DNA from 3 places in the Streptomyces kanamyceticus genome. Region 3 is predicted to be linked to each of the others. Evidence: riboswitches for the same ligand, from Rfam matches in the RefSeq annotation. Region 3 holds a riboswitch; each other region holds the start of a gene.

Region 1 (3,199 bases), 6.0 Mb from region 3:
AGAGGCCTTCCTGCCCGCGGCCCGCCAGGCCCTGGAGGCGGCCGAACGGGCCCGCGCGGAGGTCGCGGCGGCCTCCGGCCAGATACGCGGCACGCTGACCGTCGGCTCGATCCCCACCGTGACGGCCGTCGATCTCCCCGCGATCCTCGGGGACTTCCGCAGGCGCTACCCCCAGGTCCGGATCCACCTACGGGCCGGGGCCAGCGAACGGCTCGTCGGGCAGGTGCGGGACGGCGCCCTGGACGCGGCGTTCCTCGGGGTGCCGCCCGGGTTCCGCACCCAGGGCGTCCGCGACCGGGAGCTCGCCCTGGGGCGGCACGTCGCCGTGGTCGCCCCCGACCACCCCCTCGCCACGCGGGACAGGGTGGACCTCGGCGCGCTCGCCGGCGAACTGTTCGTGGACTTCGCCGACGGCAGCGCGGCCCGCGCCCAGTCGGACGCGGCCTTCGCGGCGGCGGGCCTGCGCCGTGAGGTCGCCTTCGAGGTGTCCGGCGTGGAGCTCATGGCCCGGATGGTCCGCAACGGACTCGGCATCGCCCTGCTGCCCGAACTGTTCGCCGCCGGACTCCACGGCCTGCGCGGCGTGCCCCTCACCAACGGTCCCGTCCGGGTGGAACGCCTCGTCTGGAGCCGCGCCGCCCCGTCCCCCGCGGCCGCCGCGTTCCTCGCGCTCCTCGACGTCGACACGCGGCTGCCCGCCGCATGACCGGCGGCGCCGGCTAGCGGCCGTCCGCCGGGCGGGCCGCCGGTTCGTACGCCCGCAGTCCGGGGATCCACGCCCGCACCACGCCCTGGTACACCTCGTACTCCGCTCCGAACTGCCGCCGCAGCGTGGGCTCTTCATAGGCGCGGACGAACGTGGCCATCACCGCCCACGCCACCAGGCCGTAGCCGAGCAGCAGGGGCCGCGCGAGGACCAGGCCCTGGGCCAGGATGAGCGCGACGACCGCCACGTACATCGGGTTGCGCACGTAGCGGTAGGCGCCGGTGATCACCAGGCGTTCCGTGGGCGCCACCGGAGCGGGCGTACCAAGGCCCTGCGCCACGAAACGGCCGAAGGAGTGCACGAGGAGCGCCGCCGAGCCGAGCAGCAGGGCCCAACCGAGCGCGCCCACCGACCAGTTCCAGGAACCGCCGGCCGACCAGGCGTCCGAGAGCCACCACGGCACCACGCCGGTCACCACCCCCGGTGCCACCACGAAGAAGACCACGCTGCCGACGGCTGCCACACCCTGACGCATGACATCAGCATGCGAGACCTGGTGCTCCGCCGGAAGGTCCGCGACGGGATACGGCAGGAAGGCATGAAGGTGCCGCCCCGCTCACGGGGCGTACGACGTGCGGGCGTGCGCTGGCGCGCGCCTCCGCCGCTCCCCATGCGCAGGTTGTCAGTTTGATCAGTTGCGGACTACTGTCACGACGCCTTGGTGAACGGGAAATCCGGTGTGATGCCGGTGCGGCCCTCGCCACTGTGATCGGGAAGTCCGGCTCCAGCCCTCGCGGCAGCCACTGGGTGCGCAAGCCCCCGGGAAGGCGGAGTCCGGTCGGTACGACCCGTCAGCCAGGAGACCGGCCAAGGCGCGTTGTCCATCCACGAGGTGCTGGAGAGGGTCTGCCGAGCCATGCACATAGCCGAGGGTTTCCTCCCACCGGCGCACGCGATCGCCTGGGGCGTAGCGTCCGCGCCGTTCGTCGTCCACGGAGTCCGTTCCCTGACCCGTGAAGTCAAGGAACACCGGAGAGCACCCTGCTCCTCGGTGCCTCCGGAGCCTTCACTTTCGTCCTCTCCGCCCTGAAGATCCCCTCGGTGACGGGCAGTTGTTCGCACCCGACGGGGACCGGGCTCGGCGCCATCTTGTTCCGGCCGCCGATCATGACCGTGCTCGGCACCATCACGCTGCTGTTCCAGGCCCTGCTGCTCGCCCACGGCGGGCTCACCACGCTCGGGGCCAACGTCTTCTCGATGGCGATCGTCGGGCCCTGGGCCGGATACGCCGTCTACCGGCTCCTCAAGCGGTACGACGTGCCGCTGATGGTCGCCGTGTTCTTCGGCGCCTTCGTCGCCGACCTCTCCACGTACTGCGTCACCAGTGTCCAGCTGGCCCTGGCCTTCCCCGACCCCAGCAGCGGATTCTTCGGCGCGCTCGGCAAGTTCGGCGGCATCTTCGCCGTCACGCAGATCCCGCTGGCCGTCAGCGAGGGCCTGCTCACCGTCGTGGTGATGCGGCTGCTCGTGCAGTCCAGCAAGGGCGAACTCACCCGGCTCGGCGTCCTGCTTCAGCGCAAGGCCGGTGCGGAGAGTGCCGTGATCAAGACGGAGAAGACGGGGGCCGGTGCCTGATGAACCGGAACGCGAAGATCAATACGCTGCTGCTCCTCATCGTCGCCGCGCTCGCGGTGCTGCCCCTGGCACTCGGCCTCGGCGACGACAAGGAAGAGCCGTTCGCCGGTGCCGACGCGCAGGCCGAGTCGGCGATCACCGAGATCAAGCCGGACTACAAGCCCTGGTTCTCGCCCCTGTACGAGCCGCCCTCCGGGGAGGTCGAATCGGCGCTGTTCGCGCTGCAGGCGGCCCTCGGCGCGGGCGTGCTCGCGTACTACTTCGGGCTGCGCAGGGGGCGTCGCCAGGGCGCGGAGCGCGTGCGCGCGCAGGACGACGCGGAGGGCGCGCGCCCCGAGACCGAAGAGGTCTGACCCCGCGTGCTGCCCATCGACGCGGCGGCGCACAGCAGTCGCTGGCGCCGCCGCCATCCCGTGGACAAGGCCGTGCTCGGGCTCGGCCTCACCGTGCTCGCCATCTCGCTGCCGCCCTGGCCCGGCGCCGTCCTCGTCCTGACCGCCGCGCTCGCCGTGCTGCTCGGCCCGGCCGGTGTGCCGCCGCGCAAACTGTGGCGTGCCTACCGCGTGCCGCTCGGCTTCTGCGTCACCGGCGCCGTGACCCTGCTCGTCCAGGTCGGCGGGCCCGACGGGTTCGTCACGCTCGCCGACGGCGGCCCGGCGCGCGCGGGCGGGCTGCTCCTGCGGACCTCTGCGGCCTCGCTCGGGGTGCTCCTGTTCGCGTTCACCACGCCCATGTCGGACCTGCTGCCCCGCCTGGTCAAGGCCGGGGTGCCCGCGCCGGTCGTCGACGTGGCGCTCGTGACGTACCGGATGAGCTTCCTGCTCCTGGACTCCATGGGCCGGATCCGGCAGGCGCAGG
Region 2 (3,199 bases), 2.8 Mb from region 3:
CGGCGCGCTCGTGCCCGCCGCCATCATGTCCATCGCGGCCGCGAACCTCTTCACCAGGAACATCTACAAGGACTTCCTCAAGCCCGACGCGACGCCCGAGCAGGAGACCAAGATCTCCAAGCTGGTCTCGCTCCTGGTGAAGGTGGGCGCGCTGGTCTTCGTCCTGACCATGGACAAGACCGTCGCGATCAACTTCCAGTTGCTCGGCGGCATCTGGATCCTGCAGACGATGCCCGCGCTGGTCGGCGGCCTGTTCACCCGCTGGCCCCACCGCTGGGCGCTGCTCGCGGGCTGGGCGGTCGGCATGGTCTACGGCACGCTCGCGGCGTACGGCGTCGCCTCGCCCACGCAGAAGCACTTCGGTGGCTCGTCCGACACGATCCCCGGCATCGGTGAGATCGGCTACATCGGCCTCACCGCGTTCGTCCTGAACGTGATCGTGACCGTGGTCCTCACCTTCGCCCTGAAGGCGCTGAAGGCCCCCGAGGGCATCGACGAGACCTCGCCCGGGGACTACACGGCGGACGCGGGCGATCCCGGCGTGGTCCAGGACCTGCCGAAGGCGACGGCCGGCGCCGGGCACTGATCCCCTGACCCGCTCCTTCCACACCCGACATGGGCCGCCGGAAAACCGGCGGCCCATCGTCGTACCCCTGTTGCACACTTCGCCACATGGACATCACGATCAGAGACGCGCGCCCCGACGAGTACGAGGCGTTGGGCGACCTCACCGCGGGGGCATACCTCGACGACGGACATCTGAGCCTCGGGGCCGACGACCCCTACCTCTCGGTGCTGCGGGACGTGGCGGGACGCGCCGCGCAGACCGAGGTCCTGGTGGCCGCGGCCGACGAGGGGCCGCTCGGCTGCGTGGCCTTCGTCCCGTCCGGCGGGCCGATGGCCGACATCGCGCGGGCCGACCAGGCGGAGATCCGCATGCTGGCCGTATCCGCCGCGGCGCGCGGCAGGGGCGCGGGCGAGACCCTGGTGCGGGAGTGCCTGCGGCGCGCCAGGGACGCGGGCCGCACGGGGCTCGTCCTGTCCACCCAGCCCTCGATGCGTGCCGCCCACCGGCTCTACGAGCGCCTCGGCTTCGTACGGACCCCGGAGCGGGACTGGCAGCCGATCCCCGACCTGACGCTGCTGACCTACGAGTTGACGTTCTAGGACACTCTCCGCACCACCGGCCGTTCGGCGTCGACACAAGATGTGGGCCTGCTTCAGAAACCCGGCACAAGATGTATGCTCGTGCTCGCTGTCGTCGCAGGGGAATCCGGTGCAAGTCCGGAACTGTCCCGCAACGGTGTATGTGTACGTCTTTGTCGTACCCGCAAGTCCGAGGACCTGCCGGCAGCGCACCCGAGCCGTCCGGCCCGGGTGCCGACCGTCCGGGCCTCGTGGAGTGGGCCGGTGGACGCGGTACGCCGCCCTGCCCGGGTGCGCCCGTGCACCATTCCCTCCCCTGGCCCAGAGCCGAGCGAGGGAGAGCTCCACGTGACCATCGCGCCTGCCGAACCTGCGTCAGCGACGACCACGCCGACCGCCGAGGGTACCGACGCGCCAGGGACCGCGCTGCTGCGCACCCTGACCGACCTCACCGCCGACCTGCCCGACGCCGACGCGGGGCGGGTCGCCGCCGCCGCGCTGCGCGGCAGGTCGGCCCGGGCCGACGTGGCCGAGCTGCGGGAACTGGCGACCGAGGCGGCCGCGGGGCTCATCTCGGAGGACCCGGCGTACTCCAAGCTCGCCGCCAGGCTCCTGTCGATCGGCATCCGCGAGGAAGCGGCCACGCAGGGCGTGCGCTCCTTCACCGACTCCGTCGCGGTCGGCCACCGCGAGGGCCTGATCGCCGACCGCACGGCGTCCTTCGTCACCGAGCACGCGGCCCGGCTCGACGCGCTCGTGGACGCCGCGCTCGCGGACGGCGCGGACTTCCGCTTCGGCTACTTCGGCCTGCGCACCCTGCACAGCCGCTACCTCCTGCGCCACCCCATCACCCGGCAGGTCATCGAGACCCCGCAGCACTTCATGCTGCGCGTGGCGAGCGGCCTCGCGGAGACTGCATCTGATGCAAAGACAGCCAGCGCCCGCGCCCTGGACGAGGTCGCCGCGCTGTACGGCCTGATGAGCCGCCTGGACTACCTGCCGTCCTCGCCGACGCTGTTCAACTCCGGCACCCGGCACCCGCAGATGTCCTCCTGCTACCTCCTGGACTCCCCGCTCGACGAGCTCGACTCGATCTACGACCGCTACCACCAGGTCGCGCGGCTCTCCAAGCACGCGGGCGGCATCGGGCTCTCCTACTCCCGCATCCGCTCCCGCGGTTCGCTGATCCGCGGCACGAACGGGCACTCCAACGGCATCGTGCCGTTCCTGAAGACCCTCGACGCCTCGGTCGCGGCCGTGAACCAGGGCGGGCGCCGCAAGGGCGCGGCCGCGGTCTACCTGGAGACCTGGCACTCCGACATCGAGGAGTTCCTGGAGCTGCGCGACAACACCGGTGAGGACGCGCGCCGCACGCACAACCTCAACCTCGCGCACTGGATCCCCGACGAGTTCATGCGCCGGGTCGCCGCCGACCAGGACTGGTCGCTGTTCTCCCCGGCCGACGTGCCCGAGCTCGTCGACCTGTGGGGCGAGGAGTTCGACGCCGCCTACCGCGCGGCGGAGGCCGCGGGTCACGCGAAGAAGACCATCCCGGCCCGGGACCTGTACGGCCGCATGATGCGCACCCTCGCGCAGACCGGCAACGGCTGGATGACCTTCAAGGACGCCGCCAACCGCACCGCCAACCAGACGGCGGAGCCCGGCCACACGGTGCACTCCTCCAACCTCTGCACGGAGATCCTGGAGGTGACGGACGACGGGGAGACGGCCGTCTGCAACCTCGGCTCGGTCAACCTCGGATCGTTCGTACGCGAGGGTGACATCGACTGGGAGCGGCTCGACGAGACCGTCCGCACCGCCGTCACCTTCCTCGACCGCGTCGTCGACATCAACTTCTACCCGACCGAGCAGGCCGGGCGCTCCAACGCCAAGTGGCGCCCGGTGGGCCTCGGCGCGATGGGCCTCCAGGACGTCTTCTTCCAGCTGAAGCTGCCGTTCGACTCCCCCGAGGCGCGCGCCCTTTCCACCCGCATCGCCGAGCGCATCATGCTCGCTTCGTACGAGGCGTCCGCGGACCTCGCCGAGCGCAACG
Region 3 (3,199 bases):
CGGCGTGCGGCACCATCAGGCCGACGAACCCGATGGCCCCGCTGTACGCGACCAGGACGCCGGTCAGGAGCGAGGCGAGCACGAAGACCGCGGCGCGGAAGCGCGCCGTGTCCAGGCCGAGGACGGTGGCGCCCTCCTCGCCGACGAGCAGCAGGTCCAGGGGGCGGGCGAGCGCCATCAGCAGGGCCGTGCCGACGACCAGGGCGCAGCAGGGCAGGGCGAGCATGTCCCAGCGGGCGCTGCCGAGGCCGCCGAGCGTCCAGTACAGGACTTCCTTGAGGTGGTCAGCGCTGTCCGCGGTGACCAGGATGAGGCTGGTCAGGGCGGTCAGGATGTACGAGACGGCGACGCCCGCGAGGATCAGTCGGCCGGTCGCGAACCCGCCGCCGCCGCTGCGGGCCAGCGTGTAGACGAGGACCAGCGAGATCAGCGCGCCCACGAAGGCCGCGGCGGGGATGGTGACCGTGGTCGCCAGGGCCGAGCCGACACCGAAGGTGCCGCCGAGCACGATGGCGCCGACCGCGCCCACGGAGGCGCCCGAGGAGACGCCGAGCAGGAAGGGGTCGGCGAGGGGGTTGCGGACGAGGGCTTGGAGGACGGTGCCGATGACGGCGAGTCCGGCGCCGACGGCTGCGCCGAGCAGGACTCTGGGGAGTCTTACGTCCAGCACGATCGTGCGGAACGGGGAGGGTTCCGCGTTTCCCGTGAGGATCTCCAGGACCTGGCCCGGGGGGATCCGCACCGAGCCGAGGGCGAGCCCCGCGACCGTCGCTGCCGCGAGGGCTGCGGTGAGTACGGTGCAGATCAACAGGTGCTGCCCCCGTGACCTGCGTTTATCGCCCTTCGGGCTCGTCCTCAATCGCCGGACGGGCTGGAACTTGCTCCCCACGGTCCGAACCTGGCTCACAGCTGCGCCGCCAGCTTCCTCACCGCCTCCGGTGCTCGTACGCCCGTCACCATGTCCGAAAGCGGCAGCACCGCGAAGCTCTTGTTCTTGATGGCGGGGACGTCGGCCAGGGCCGGGTCGTCGAGGAGGCGCTTCTTCTTCTGGGCCAGCGTCGTCGCGCCGTAGTCGAGGATCACGATGGTCTCGGGGTTGCGGTCCACGACCGTCTCCCAAGAGGCGTCGGCGAAGGACTTGTCGACGTGGGAGAGGATGTTGCGGCCGCCCGCCCGCTTGATGATGTCGTTGCCGATGCCTCGGCCGCCGACGCTGAACGCCGTCTTGTCGCCGCTGTCGTAGACGAACACGGACCGGGGCTTCTTGCCCTTCGACTTCTTCGCCGTGGCGGCCAGTTCGCGCTCGGCGCCGCCGACCCAGGTGTCCGCGCGGTCCCGCACCCCGAAGGTGGCGCCGACCTCGCGGACCTCGCGGAAGACGTCGTTCATGGTGACGGGGCGCTTCGCGCAGCCCTCGATGTTCAGGCGGCTCTCGATGCCGGACTTGGCGAGCGCTCCGCGGCTTCGTCCGTCGCCCGCGAGGAAGGCGCTCGCGTAACCGCCGTACACGAAGTCGGGGTTGGCGGCGAGCAGCTTCTCGTAGGAGGGGTACTCCTTGGCGACGACGGGGAGGGAGTCGTATGCCTTCGCGTACTTCGGCAGGACCTTGTCGTCGAGGTAGGCGGTCCCCGCCATGCGGTCCTTGAGGCCGAGTTCCAGCATCACCTCGGTGGCGTGCTGGTTCATGGTGACGGCGCGCTTCGGGGGTGCCTCGTACGTCGTCTTCACACCGCAGTTGGTGACGGTGTACGGGAATCCCGCGGCCTTGGCGGCGGGCTCGCTGTCACCGCCGGAGTCCGACGAGGAGCACGCGGCGAGCGGGACGAGCAGGGTGGCCGCGGCGAGCACGCGTATGCCGGTGTGACGTCGGGACATGGCTGTTGCTGCCTCCTCCAGGGGATTTCCGCGTCCCCTGCGTAGCGTGGAGAAGGGCGGCAGGTCAGTTCCTGACTCCCCCGCCCCTGAATGGGGGTGGGGTCACAGTGGCGGGACCGTGCCGGGTTCGCACCGGCTTCCTGGCTCCTGCCGCCCTCTTGGGTAAGGCCGAGTAAAGCTGAGTAAAGATCAGTATGCCTCTACGACCTTTACCTCTTCCTCGGTGACCTCGCCCTCGACGATCCGGTAGGAGCGGAACTGGAAGGGGCCCGCGTCGTCGGTGTCCGCCGTGGAGACCAGGACGTAGTGCGCGCCGGGCTCGTTGGCGTAGGTGATGTCGGTGCGCGAGGGGTAGGCCTCGGTCGCGGTGTGCGAGTGGTAGACGATCACCGGCTCCTCGTCGCGGTCGTCCATCTCGCGGTAGAGCTTGAGGAGGTCGGTCGAGTCGAACTCGTAGAACGTGGGCGAGCGGGCCGCGTTCAGCATCGGGATGAAACGCTCGGGGCGGCCGGTGCCCTCCGGGCCCGCGACCACACCGCAGGCCTCGTCGGGGTGGTCCTGGCGCGCGTGCGCGACGATCTGGTCGTGGAGGGCCTGGGTGATGGTCAGCATGGCAGCCAGGATAAGCAGAGGGGCCGGCCCGTACCGAGGAGTGGTACGAACCGGCCCACATGCTGGGATCCAGCGGTTGCCGCGTTACGTGCGCTACTTCACCGCGTCCTGCGGCTCGGCCTTGCCGCCGCCGGACACCTGGGTGTTCCTGCGCTGCATGACCAGGTAGCCGACGCCGAGGATCAGGGCCCAGACCGGAGCCGCGTAGAGCGAGATGCGCGCGTCCTTGTCGATGCCCATCATCACGATCACCATGCCGATGAAGGCGAGGGCGAACCAGCTCGTGTACGGGGCGCCCGGCGCCCGGAAGGTGGACTGCGGGAGCTCGCCGCGGTCGGCCTTGCGGCGGTACTTGATCTGGCAGACCAGGATCATGATCCAGGCCCACATGCCGGAGATGGTCGCGAAGGAGACGACGTAGTTGAACGCCTCGCCCGGCCACTGGTAGTTGATCCAGACGCCGACCAGCATCAGCGCGGCGGAGAAGGTCGTGCCGACGAGCGGCAGGCCGTTCTTCGTGAGCTTGGTGAAGAACTTCGGGCCCTGGCCGTTCATCGCCAGGTCGCGCAGCATGCGGCCGGTGGAGTACATGCCGGAGTTGCAGGAGGAGAGCGCGGCCGTCAGGACGACGAAGTTGACGATCGCCGCGCCGATGCCGAGGCCCATCTTGTCGAAGGCGGCGACGAACGGCGAGACGCCCGGCACGAACTCC

What was found. Region 3 has a riboswitch for cobalamin ahead of CP970_RS27125 (ABC transporter substrate-binding protein). Riboswitches for the same ligand answer to the same signal wherever they lie in the genome.
Region 1: linked by a shared signal. The riboswitch ahead of CP970_RS01420 (energy-coupling factor ABC transporter permease) and the one ahead of CP970_RS27125 (ABC transporter substrate-binding protein) in region 3 are both predicted to bind cobalamin.
Region 2: linked by a shared signal. The riboswitch ahead of CP970_RS14285 (ribonucleoside-diphosphate reductase subunit alpha) and the one ahead of CP970_RS27125 (ABC transporter substrate-binding protein) in region 3 are both predicted to bind cobalamin.

Annotation. Positions count from the first base shown of each region.
Region 1 is NZ_CP023699.1:357,709-360,907, forward strand. Features, by position in the region: gene CP970_RS01410 (LysR family transcriptional regulator) at 1-706, shown strand, start outside; gene CP970_RS01415 (methyltransferase family protein) at 720-1,241, opposite strand; cobalamin riboswitch at 1,409-1,592, shown strand; partial or broken gene CP970_RS01420 (energy-coupling factor ABC transporter permease) at 1,623-2,341, shown strand; gene CP970_RS01425 (energy-coupling factor ABC transporter substrate-binding protein) at 2,341-2,694, shown strand; gene cbiQ (cobalt ECF transporter T component CbiQ) at 2,701-3,199, shown strand, end outside.
Region 2 is NZ_CP023699.1:3,535,547-3,538,745, forward strand. Features, by position in the region: gene mctP (monocarboxylate uptake permease MctP) at 1-586, shown strand, start outside; gene CP970_RS14280 (GNAT family N-acetyltransferase) at 673-1,167, shown strand; cobalamin riboswitch at 1,243-1,366, shown strand; gene CP970_RS14285 (ribonucleoside-diphosphate reductase subunit alpha) at 1,495-3,199, shown strand, end outside.
Region 3 is NZ_CP023699.1:6,311,656-6,314,854, reverse strand. Features, by position in the region: gene CP970_RS27130 (FecCD family ABC transporter permease) at 1-811, opposite strand, end outside; gene CP970_RS27125 (ABC transporter substrate-binding protein) at 904-1,875, opposite strand; cobalamin riboswitch at 1,921-2,063, opposite strand; gene CP970_RS27120 (Mov34/MPN/PAD-1 family protein) at 2,065-2,487, opposite strand; gene CP970_RS27115 (amino acid permease) at 2,581-3,199, opposite strand, start outside.